Linked DNA regions of Pyxidicoccus trucidator. The protein of the gene in region 1 interacts with the protein of each later gene in a pairwise test. Links are inferred from orthologs where the notes say so. Each region holds a gene or a part of one and is shown on either strand. Other genes may lie near its edges.

Region 1 (6,088 bases):
CGCGCAAGGCGCCGCCCCGGGGGAGCGGGTGCCCCAGCTGCTCGCGAGCCTCGCTCCCACTCCCTCCGGCCGGCAAATCCTGCTGAACTTCCTGGAGCGCTTCACCTGACTTGCACCGAGGCTCGACTTGCCGCGTCCCACACCGCTGACTGGCCTCCTCGTCGTCTGTGTCCTCTTCACCGCCGCCTGCTCGGGAGGGGACCTGTGCGCGCAGGCCCCGCGCTGCGACGACTCGGAGGCCCTCAACTGTGAGACCGCCTGCGCCGTGGGCCCCTGTTCCACCGGGCCCACCGTGCAGGACTGCGGCGAGGGCGCCACCTGCACCGTCGTTCCGGGCAACCGGACCGACTCCCGGTTCTATGGCTCGCGCGCGGTGTGCGCGCTGGAGCGGACGGCCTGCAACCCCGCGGACGCGCCTCCGCCGGTGTGCGAGGGCGACCGCCTCGTCACCGGCTGCAGCGCCTACCTGCGGAACATCCGCGTCCCCTGCTCTCAGGCGGGCCTGTACTTCACCCGGGTGCCAGCATGCTGCCTGGGCGGCACGGGGGACGGCGGCATGGACGCGGGAACCCGGGACGCGGGGACGGGAGATGGTGGGATTCCCGACGCTGGCACCCCTGGAGCCGACGCCGGACGTTGAGCAGCGCGCGTTGCCCGCGCCGACGCGGCGGACAGGCCGGCAGGCGCAGGGCACGCTCCCTATCGTGCTCACATGCAGCGCTCCGGGCGCTCAAGTGAGACATGAACCCTCTCGTCCTGCGTTATCGCCGTTGGAAACGCCAGCTTCGGGACCTCGCGGGTTACGTCCACCTGGACCCGAACGCCAACCGCATCGTCCGGAAGACGAACTTCACGGACTGCCAGAAGCCGGTGCTGCTGCTGTACGGCTTCTTCAGCACCCGGCGCGTCTTCGAGGTGCTGGAGCACCGGCTGAGGCGCGACGGCTACTGCGTCTGGTCCATCCACCTCGGTGGGGCGATGGACCGCTTCAACACCTACGGCATCGACGTGCTGGCCCGGAAGGTGCGCGAGAAGGTGGAGCGCATGTACACGCGCTTCCCCGGCATGGGGCCGCTCACCATCATCGGCCACTCGAAGGGCGGCCTCATCGGCAGCTACTACGTGAAGCGGCTGGGCGGGGACCAGCGGGTGCGCAGCCTGATAACCCTGGGCACGCCGCACCGGGGCTCGCGGCTGGCGTACCTGGGCTGCGCGACGCTGGGCTGGTTCAGCCGCAGCATGTGGCAGCTCACGCCCGTGTCGCCCTTCCTCAAGGAGCTCCGGACGGGGGCCTTCCCGTGCGGCGTGCGCCTGGTGTCCCTCTACTCGCGCGATGACGGGGTGACGCCCTGGCCTTCCGCCATGGTGGACATGGAGGGACAGGCCAACGTCTTCAACCTTGAGGTGCCCGGCGTGGGGCACGGCGAGCTGCTCACCCGGCGGGCGGTGTACGAGGTCATCCGCCGCGAGCTCGCCCTGGGCTATGGCGAGCCGGCACCCGTGCTGCGCATGCTGCCGCAGCCCGCCTCCGCCTCTTGAGGTAGAGAAGAAGGCATGCCCTCGCGCTGGGACCACCTCTTCGACCTCAAGCCCGTCACCCTGCTGGACCACCTCATGGAGGAGGTGGCGAAGCTGCTGGCCAAGGACCTCCAGCAGTGGCCTCCGCCAGTGGAGGAGCTGGACCTGGACACCGGCGGAAGCTTCGCGCCCCTCTTCACCGAGCCCCACCCGCGACCGGCGCCGGCCGTGTACACGGAGGCGCTGCGGCTGACGCGGTGGGAGCTGGGACACGAGGCGGACGCGTACGACGAGTACATGCGCAACAAGCGCTACCTGGAGCGTGGCCTGGGGCCGGACGACCGGATGCCGCTGCTGTTCCTCAGCCGCTGGCTCACCGAGCAGATGACGGGCCTGGGCGAGGCCACCGAGGGCCGCGTCAAGCGCAAGCACATGCGCGAGTGCCTGGACAGGCTGGAGGCGAAGCTGAGGCCCGTGGTGACGCCCCAGGCCTGAAGGCCCGCCCGGGCTCCCTGCCTGCCTGCTTCCCGGCCGGCCCGGCTGTAGAGCTACAGGGATTCCGCACCGACACCCGCGTCACGGGAGGCCACCGGGGAGCGCCTGCACTTGTCAGGGGGGAGGCACTGCCGTAAGCCCGTTCCCATGTTGCATCCCCTGGATTCCTCCAGCGCGTCCCCCGCTCCCACGAATGACCGCCGCAAGCGACTGCTCATCCTCGCGGGGCTCTGGCTCGCTGTCGTGGCGGCACTGGTCACCTTCCGCTCGGTGGTGATGCCGTTCGCCGGCGCGGCGCTCATCGCCTACCTCGTGCAGCCGCTCGTCGCGCGCATCACCCGCTTGAAGGTGGCGGGCCGGCTCGTGCCGCGCTGGGTGGCCATCCTCCTCATCTACGCCGGCTTCTTCGTGGGCGTGTACCTCTTCTTCGTCGCGCTGGTGCCCCAGCTCTACCGGGAGTTGGCCCGCGTCAGCCGGGACGCGATGGCCTTCGCGAACACGCTCACCCCGGAGCACGTGCAGGAGCTGGCCCAGCGCGCCGAGACGTGGCTCAGCAACCGGGGCATCCCCGTGGCCCTCTCCACGCGCGCGCTCGAGGGCGCCGACGCCGCGGCCGGCTCGGGACAGTTCAGCCTCGCGCTCGATTTGGAGCAGCTGCTGGGCGACTCGGTGAAGCGCGTCTCGTCGCTGGTGCAGGAGAACCTGGGTGACATCGTCAACGTGTCGCGCAGCATCGTCGCCGGAGTGGCCGCCGGCGTCTTCATGCTGTTCTTCGTGCTGATGGTGGGCGCGTTCTTCTCCATCGACGCGCAGGCCATCCGTCACTACTTCGGGACGCTGATTCCGCCCGAGCTCGCCAGCGACGCGCGCCAGCTCGTCCAGCGCATCGACCGCTCCCTGTCCGGCGTGGTGCGCGGCCAGGTCACCATCTGCATCGTCAACGGCGCGCTCACCTTCGTGGGGCTGCTGCTGTTCGGCGTGAAGTTCGCGTTCCTGCTGGCCACCATCGCCACGCTCTTCAGCCTCATCCCCATCTTCGGCACCATCCTCAGCTCGGTGCCCATCGTCCTCATCGCGCTCGCGGACGACTTCCGCAAGGCGCTGGCGATTCTCGCGTGGATTGTCGGCATCCACGCGCTGGAGGCGTACTTCCTCAACCCGAAAATCATGGGCCAGGCGGCGCACCTCCACCCCGTCATCGTCGCCTTCTCCCTCATCGCCGGGGAGCGGCTCTTCGGGCTGATGGGCGCCCTCTTCGCCGTGCCCGTCGCCTCCATCCTCGTGGCGTGCTTCGACTACGCACGCCTCAAGGCCCAGCCGGCGGCGGCCGTGGCCGCGGTGGACTCGCAAGCGGCGCGGCCTCCCGCGGCGTGAGCATCGAAAACCCGGCAGGGACAAAGGGAGCGGCGCCAGAGAGATACGCTCCGGCGCACGCAATCGTCGCGGACGAGACAGACACGGCACGCCCGCCGGGGCTCACCCCTCACGGGTCCGCAGTGCAGGCGGCGGAGCAGCGCGATTGGCGGCACGTCGGGATGCAGCGGCCACACTCAATGGAGTTCGCCGGGCAGCCCCCGGTGCACGAGACGCCGCCACAGCTCGGGCCGTCCTCCGCATGCGTCACGGCGGTGCCCAGGCCGCAGCAGGCGTCGGCCACGCAATCGTCATCCGTGTAACAGGTGCGATTGGATAGCACCGGTGGAGGGTCACCCACCGGTGGGTCCAAGGTGCCAAGGTCGCACCCTGCCAGGCCTCCGAGTGTCATCCCCACGACAAGGGTGAGCAGGCGGACGAGCAGGGGGCGGCGCATGGCGCTCCTTTTCCCGGTGGCTTACCGGTTCATCGAGCCGAGGAAGTCGGCGTTCGACGGCGTCGGACGCATGTGCTTGAGCACAAATTCCATCGCATCAATCGGCGTGAACGGGTGCAGCACCTGGCGCAGGGCGGTGATGCGGACCAGGTCGCCCGGAGTGAGCAGCAGCTCCTCCTTGCGCGTGCCGGACTTGTTGATGTCCAGCGTCGGAAAGATGCGCTTCTCCATCAGCTTCCGGTCCAGGACGATTTCGGAGTTACCGGTGCCCTTGAACTCCTCGAAGATGACCTCGTCCATGCGGCTGCCGGTGTCGATGAGCGCGGTGCCGATGATGGTGAGCGAGCCGCCCTCCTCGATGTTGCGCGCGGCGCCAAAGAAGCGCTTCGGCTTGTGGAGCGCGTTGGCGTCCACGCCGCCGGACAGAATCTTGCCGGACGCGGGCACCACCGTGTTGTAGGCGCGCGCCAGACGCGTAATCGAGTCCAGGAGGATGCAGACGTCGTACTTCTGCTCGACGAGGCGCTTGGCCTTGTCGATGACCATCTCCGCCACCTGCACATGGCGCGTGGCGGGCTCGTCGAACGTCGAGGACACCACCTCGCCGCGCACGCTGCGCTCCATGTCCGTCACTTCCTCCGGGCGCTCGTCCACGAGCAGCACGATGAGGTAGACGTCCGGGTGGTTGCGGCTGATGGCGTGCGCGATGTTCTGCAGCAGCACCGTCTTGCCGGCCTTCGGCGGCGCGACGATGAGGCAGCGCTGGCCCAGGCCGATGGGGCAGAACATGTCGATGATGCGCGTGGTCATCTCCGACGACTCATGCTCCAGCTTGAGCTTGCGCGTCGGATAGAGCGGCGTGAGGTTGTCGAACAGGATGCGCTCGCGCGCCGCGTCCGACATCGGGTCCGCGAAGTTGACCTTGTCCACCTTCTGGAGCGCGAAGAAGCGCTCGCCCTCGCGGGGCTGGCGGATGGGGCCCGTCACCGTGTCGCCGGGCCGCAGGTTGAAGCGGCGCACCTGCGACGGGGACACGTAGAGGTCGTCCGGGCTGGGCTGGTAGTCGCTGTCCGCGCTGCGCAGGAAGCCGAAGCCGTCGCTCAAGAGCTCCAGCACGCCCTCCGCATGGACCTCGAAGCGCTTGTCGGCGATGCCGCCCAGCAGCGCGAAGATGAGGTCCTGCTTCTTCAGCCCCTGGTAGCCCTCGATGCCCACGTCGTGGGCCATCTTCGCCAGGTCGGTAATCTTCATCCGCTTCAGGTCATTCAGCTTGATGACCTGCATCGGCGCGCCGTCGCGGGTGACTTCCGTGAAGGCGGGGGCCTCCGGGGCCTCCGGAGGGGGCGGCAGGGTGGCGGCCGGCTGCTCCTCGTCGCCACCGGAGATGCGCGCTTCCTGGATGTCGTCGTCGCGGACGGGCCGGGAAATGGGGGTGAGGACCGGGCGGGGCGGCTCGGGGGCCACCTCGGGCTCCGCGACCTCGTCGTCGTCGCGTCGGGCGCGGCGGGTCCGGGTGGGCTTCTCCGTGTCGTCCCGGTCCACCGTCTTCGCCGCGGCGCGCTTGCGACGGGGCTTCTCCGCGTCCGCCTCGACGGCGACCACGTCAGGTGCGGCGACTTTTTCTCTCGAAGTTCGGGCTTTACGCATGGCTGTAACGCTTGGGGGAGCGGAGCGACCGAGGAGTCAGACGGGGGGTATGCCGGGGAAATGTCCGCGCGGCCCTCGGAAGCACCTTCCAGGAGGACGGCTCCGCCGGAATCCCTGCACGGGACTGCGCGGGCGAGAGCCTGTTGGTTGGGAGAGACGGCGCCGGGAAACACCTGCGCCATGAACCGCCGGGGGACGTTATTGACCCCCTCCGGACCTGTCAAGGCATCCTTGCTGTCCGGGGTCCCGCCTCTTCCTGATGGCCAACAGGGGAGCGGGGCCGGCCCATTTCCGCGGACGTCCTGGCGTCCTGGCGGGTTCCGGCCTCCGAATCAAGGACGCCGCGGGTTGCCGTGTGGAGCCCCCGCGTCCGGATGCAACACCCCGGCCCCGCCTCCCCTTCCCCACCCCACCCCCTCCATCACCGGGGGCCGGCCCCCGCCCCCTCCCCAGGAAGTGGGCCCCCGGCCCGCGCCGCCCCGGGGCGGGGCCGTGGGCGGAACGGAACGTCCCTTCCGCGAGGTGCCCTACCCCCAAGGTGGTGGGCCCGGGCCCGCTTCAACGCATCCGCGGAAGGACGTCACGCCATGTCGGTCAGGCGCTCTAGATTGCGCGACC
Region 2 (3,285 bases), on another replicon or contig:
CTTGAGCTTCATCACCAGGTCCACCAGCGCGTTGAAGTTGGCCTCGAGCTTGTCCTGCTCGAAGGAGGCCTTGCCCATCTTCGCGTGGACGATACCGGCCTTCTCGGCGCGGAAGTCGACCTTACCGCCCTTGGCGTCGCGAACGGCCTTGGCGACGTCCATGGTGACGGTGCCCACCTTCGGGTTGGGCATGAGGCCGCGGGGGCCGAGCACCTTACCGAGGCGACCGACGACACCCATCATGTCCGGGGTGGCGATGACGGTGTCGAAGTCGAGGAAGCCCTCCTCGATGCGCTTCTGGAGGTCCTCGGCGCCGACGATGTCCGCACCAGCGTTGCCGGCCTCCGTCGCGCGCTCGCCCTTGGCGAACACGGCCACGCGCACGGTGGCGCCGGTGCCGTGCGGGAGCACCACGGCGCCACGGACCATCTGGTCCGCGTGCTTCGGGTCCACGCCCAGGTTGATGGCGACATCCACCGTCTGGTCGTACTTGGAGGCACGCGCCTCCACCGTCTTCTTCAAGAGCGCGAAGCCCTCGGAGATCGGGTAACGCTTCTCGCGGTCCACCAGCGCGGCGGCCGCACGGAACTTCTTCCCATTCTGAGCCATGACAGAAATCCTTGTCGTGAGTGGGGTGGGCGGCGGCCTAGCCGACCACGTCGATGCCCATGGAGCGCGCGGTGCCAGCAATGGTGTTCATGCAGGCCTCGAGCGACGCGGCGGTGGTGTCCTGGATCTTCTTCTTGGCGATGTCCTCGAGCTGAGCGCGGGTGATCTGACCCACCTTCTCCTTGCCCGGCTTCTTCGCGCCAGAACCCTTCTTCTTGTCGGTGTGCAGGCCCGCCGCCTTCTTGATGAGGATGGCCGCGGGAGGCGTCTTCAGGATGAAGGTGAAGGAGCGGTCCGCATACACGGTGATGATCACCGGGATGATGAGCCCTTCCTTGGCCTCCGCCTGCGTCTTGGCGTTGAACTGCTTGCAGAACTCCATGATGTTCACGCCCTGCTGACCGAGCGCGGGGCCGATCGGCGGGGCGGGGTTCGCCTTGCCGGCGGGAATCTGCAGCTTGACCTGTCCTGTGACCTTCTTCATCGGCTGACGACTGCCTTTCGAGGGGGTGGTACCAGCGGGCCGCCAGACGGGGAGGCCCTCCCACCCATGGGTCCGCGCCCGTCACCGGGCACGGAAGCGCGTGCGGCGCGGCCTCCAGATGGAGGGCGCGCCGCGAAAACACGAGCTAACCGGTGGTCTTCTCCACCTGCATGAAGTCCAGCTCCACGGGGGTGGCGCGGCCGAAGATGCTCACGAGCACCTTGACCCGGCCCTTCTCCGCGTTGACCTCTTCCACCGTGCCGTTGAAGTTGGCGAACGGGCCGTCGATGACGCGCACCGTGTCACCCTCGTCGAACTGCACCTTGGGCTTCGGCTTGAGCGTGCCCTCGGAGATCTGCGAGGTGAGCCGGGCCACTTCCTGGTCGGAGATGGGCAGCGGGTTCTGGTGCTGCGCCGTGCCCGGAAAGCCGGTGATCTTCGGCGTGTTCTTCACCAGGTGGAGCGTCCGGTCGTTCAGCTCCATCTGCACGAAGATGTAGCCAGGGAAGAACTTGCGGCGAGACGTCTTCTTCTCACCCTTCACCATCTCGACGACCTGCTCCATGGGAATCAGGATTTCGCCAAACTGGTCCTGGAGCCCTTCAAGGCGCACCTTCTCCTCGAGGCTCTTCTTCGCCTGGTTCTCGAAGTTCGAGTAGGTATGGACCACGTACCATTTCATCGCCATTACAGCTTCCCCCACACGCTGGGCAGCCATTCCACCATCAAGTTGTAGGCGATGGTGTCGATGAAGAAGAGCAGTACGGCGGCCACGAGCGAGGCGACGACCACGGCCATGGTCGACGCCCGGGTCTCCGACCAGGTCGGCCAGGTGACCTTCATCAGCTCGGAAGCCACATCGAGCGAGAGCGTGTGGGTGCGTGGATGGAAGTACGCGCCAACGGCCAACCCCACGGCGAGCAGGTAGCCAATCAGCGTGGACACCTTCCAGTCCATGCCCTCGATGAGGACGGGGTCGCCCCAGCCAAACCGGGCCCAGAGCAACCCGAAGACACGCTCCAGGAAGAGGGCCAGGATGATGCCGGCGAGGAGATAGAAGATGACCACGAGCCGCTTCGGGTCCATTGCCGAGCGGTTAGCCTGCTGGCTGGCCTCTGATGCCGTCGCCATGGTGCCTCACTGGGGTACTACGGATGCGAAAACGTGGGACTGCGAAAACACAGGAACCCCCGGTACCTCCAGGTACCGGGGGCCCCGCTCCCACTGAGAGTTGGCAGGCCAGGAGGGATTCGAACCCCCAACACGCGGATTTGGAGACCGCTGCTCTACCGTTGGAGCTACTGGCCTAGAACCTTCCCTGGAACTACCGACCTAGACCTTACCTTCCTTGTGGTCTTGATGCTTGCGGCACCGAGGGCAGAACTTGCTCAGCTCGAGCTTGTCCTGGCTCTTCCGCTTGTTCTTCGTGGTCGTGTAGTTCCGCTCCTTGCACACAGTGCACTCGAGCGAAATGATGGAACGATTGCCCTTCGGCATGACCTACCTCACCAGATACGAGAGGGGAAGGCTACCACGAAGGAGCCCTCCCCTCGAATCGGGACTGTTGAGCCCGGCAACCCGAAGGCCGCCCAGGCAAGTTACTCGATGATCTCGGCCACGACGCCGGCGCCCACGGTGCGACCGCCCTCGCGAACGGCGAAGCGGAGCTCCTTCTCCATGGCCACCGGGGTGATGAGCTCCACCTCGATAGCAATGTTGTCGCCCGGCATCACCATTTCCACGTTGTCCGGCAGCTTCACCGTGCCCGTCACGTCCGTGGTGCGGAAGTAGAACTGGGGACGGTAGCCCTTGAAGAACGGGGTGTGACGACCACCCTCCTCCTTCGAGAGGACGTAGATCTGCGCCTTGAACTTGGTGTGCGGGGTGATGCTGCCCGGCTTGGCCAGCACCTGGCCACGCTCCAGGTCCTCACGCTTCAGGCCACGCACCAGCGCGCCGATGTTGTCGCCCGCCATGCCCTGGTCCAGCAGCTTGCGGAACATCTCCACGCCCGTCACGACGGTCTTCTGCGTGGGACGCAGGCCGACGATTTCGACTTCCTCGCCCACCTTGACGATGCCGCGCTCGACGCGGCCCGTCGCCACCGTGCCACGGCCGGCGATGGAGAACACGTCTTCCACCGGCATCAGGAAGGGCTTGTCGGTGGCGCGCACCGGGGTGGGGATGTAGCT

Evidence for each region.
Region 2: the proteins of rho (region 1) and nusG interact in binary tests that used the Escherichia coli proteins (3 or more experiments, as listed by UniProt). The link is inferred for Pyxidicoccus trucidator from one-to-one orthologs.

The regions. Positions count from the first base shown.
Region 1 is NZ_JAAIXZ010000002.1:747,564-753,651, reverse strand. Bases 3,158-6,088 are described here. They hold rho (transcription termination factor Rho), read right to left. Parts: upstream 5,471-6,088; coding sequence 3,845-5,470; downstream 3,158-3,844. Other genes in these bases: G4D85_RS09600 (AI-2E family transporter), read left to right, coding at 3,158-3,387. Also shown: G4D85_RS09620 (glutamine amidotransferase), read left to right, coding at 1-109; G4D85_RS09615 (hypothetical protein), read left to right, coding at 128-640; G4D85_RS09610 (esterase/lipase family protein), read left to right, coding at 742-1,539; G4D85_RS09605 (hypothetical protein), read left to right, coding at 1,555-2,013; more of G4D85_RS09600, read left to right, coding at 2,161-3,157. UniProt on the Escherichia coli protein: Facilitates transcription termination by a mechanism that involves Rho binding to the nascent RNA, activation of Rho's RNA-dependent ATPase activity, and release of the mRNA from the DNA template.
Region 2 is NZ_JAAIXZ010000009.1:462,173-465,457, forward strand. Bases 11-2,938 are described here. They hold nusG (transcription termination/antitermination protein NusG), read right to left. Parts: upstream 1,782-2,938; coding sequence 1,239-1,781; downstream 11-1,238. Other genes in these bases: rplA (50S ribosomal protein L1), read right to left, coding at 11-609; rplK (50S ribosomal protein L11), read right to left, coding at 647-1,093; secE (preprotein translocase subunit SecE), read right to left, coding at 1,781-2,224; rpmG (50S ribosomal protein L33), read right to left, coding at 2,426-2,590. In the rest of the region: more of rplA, read right to left, coding at 1-10. UniProt on the Escherichia coli protein: Part of the processive rRNA transcription and antitermination complex (rrnTAC). The complex forms an RNA-chaperone ring around the RNA exit tunnel of RNA polymerase (RNAP).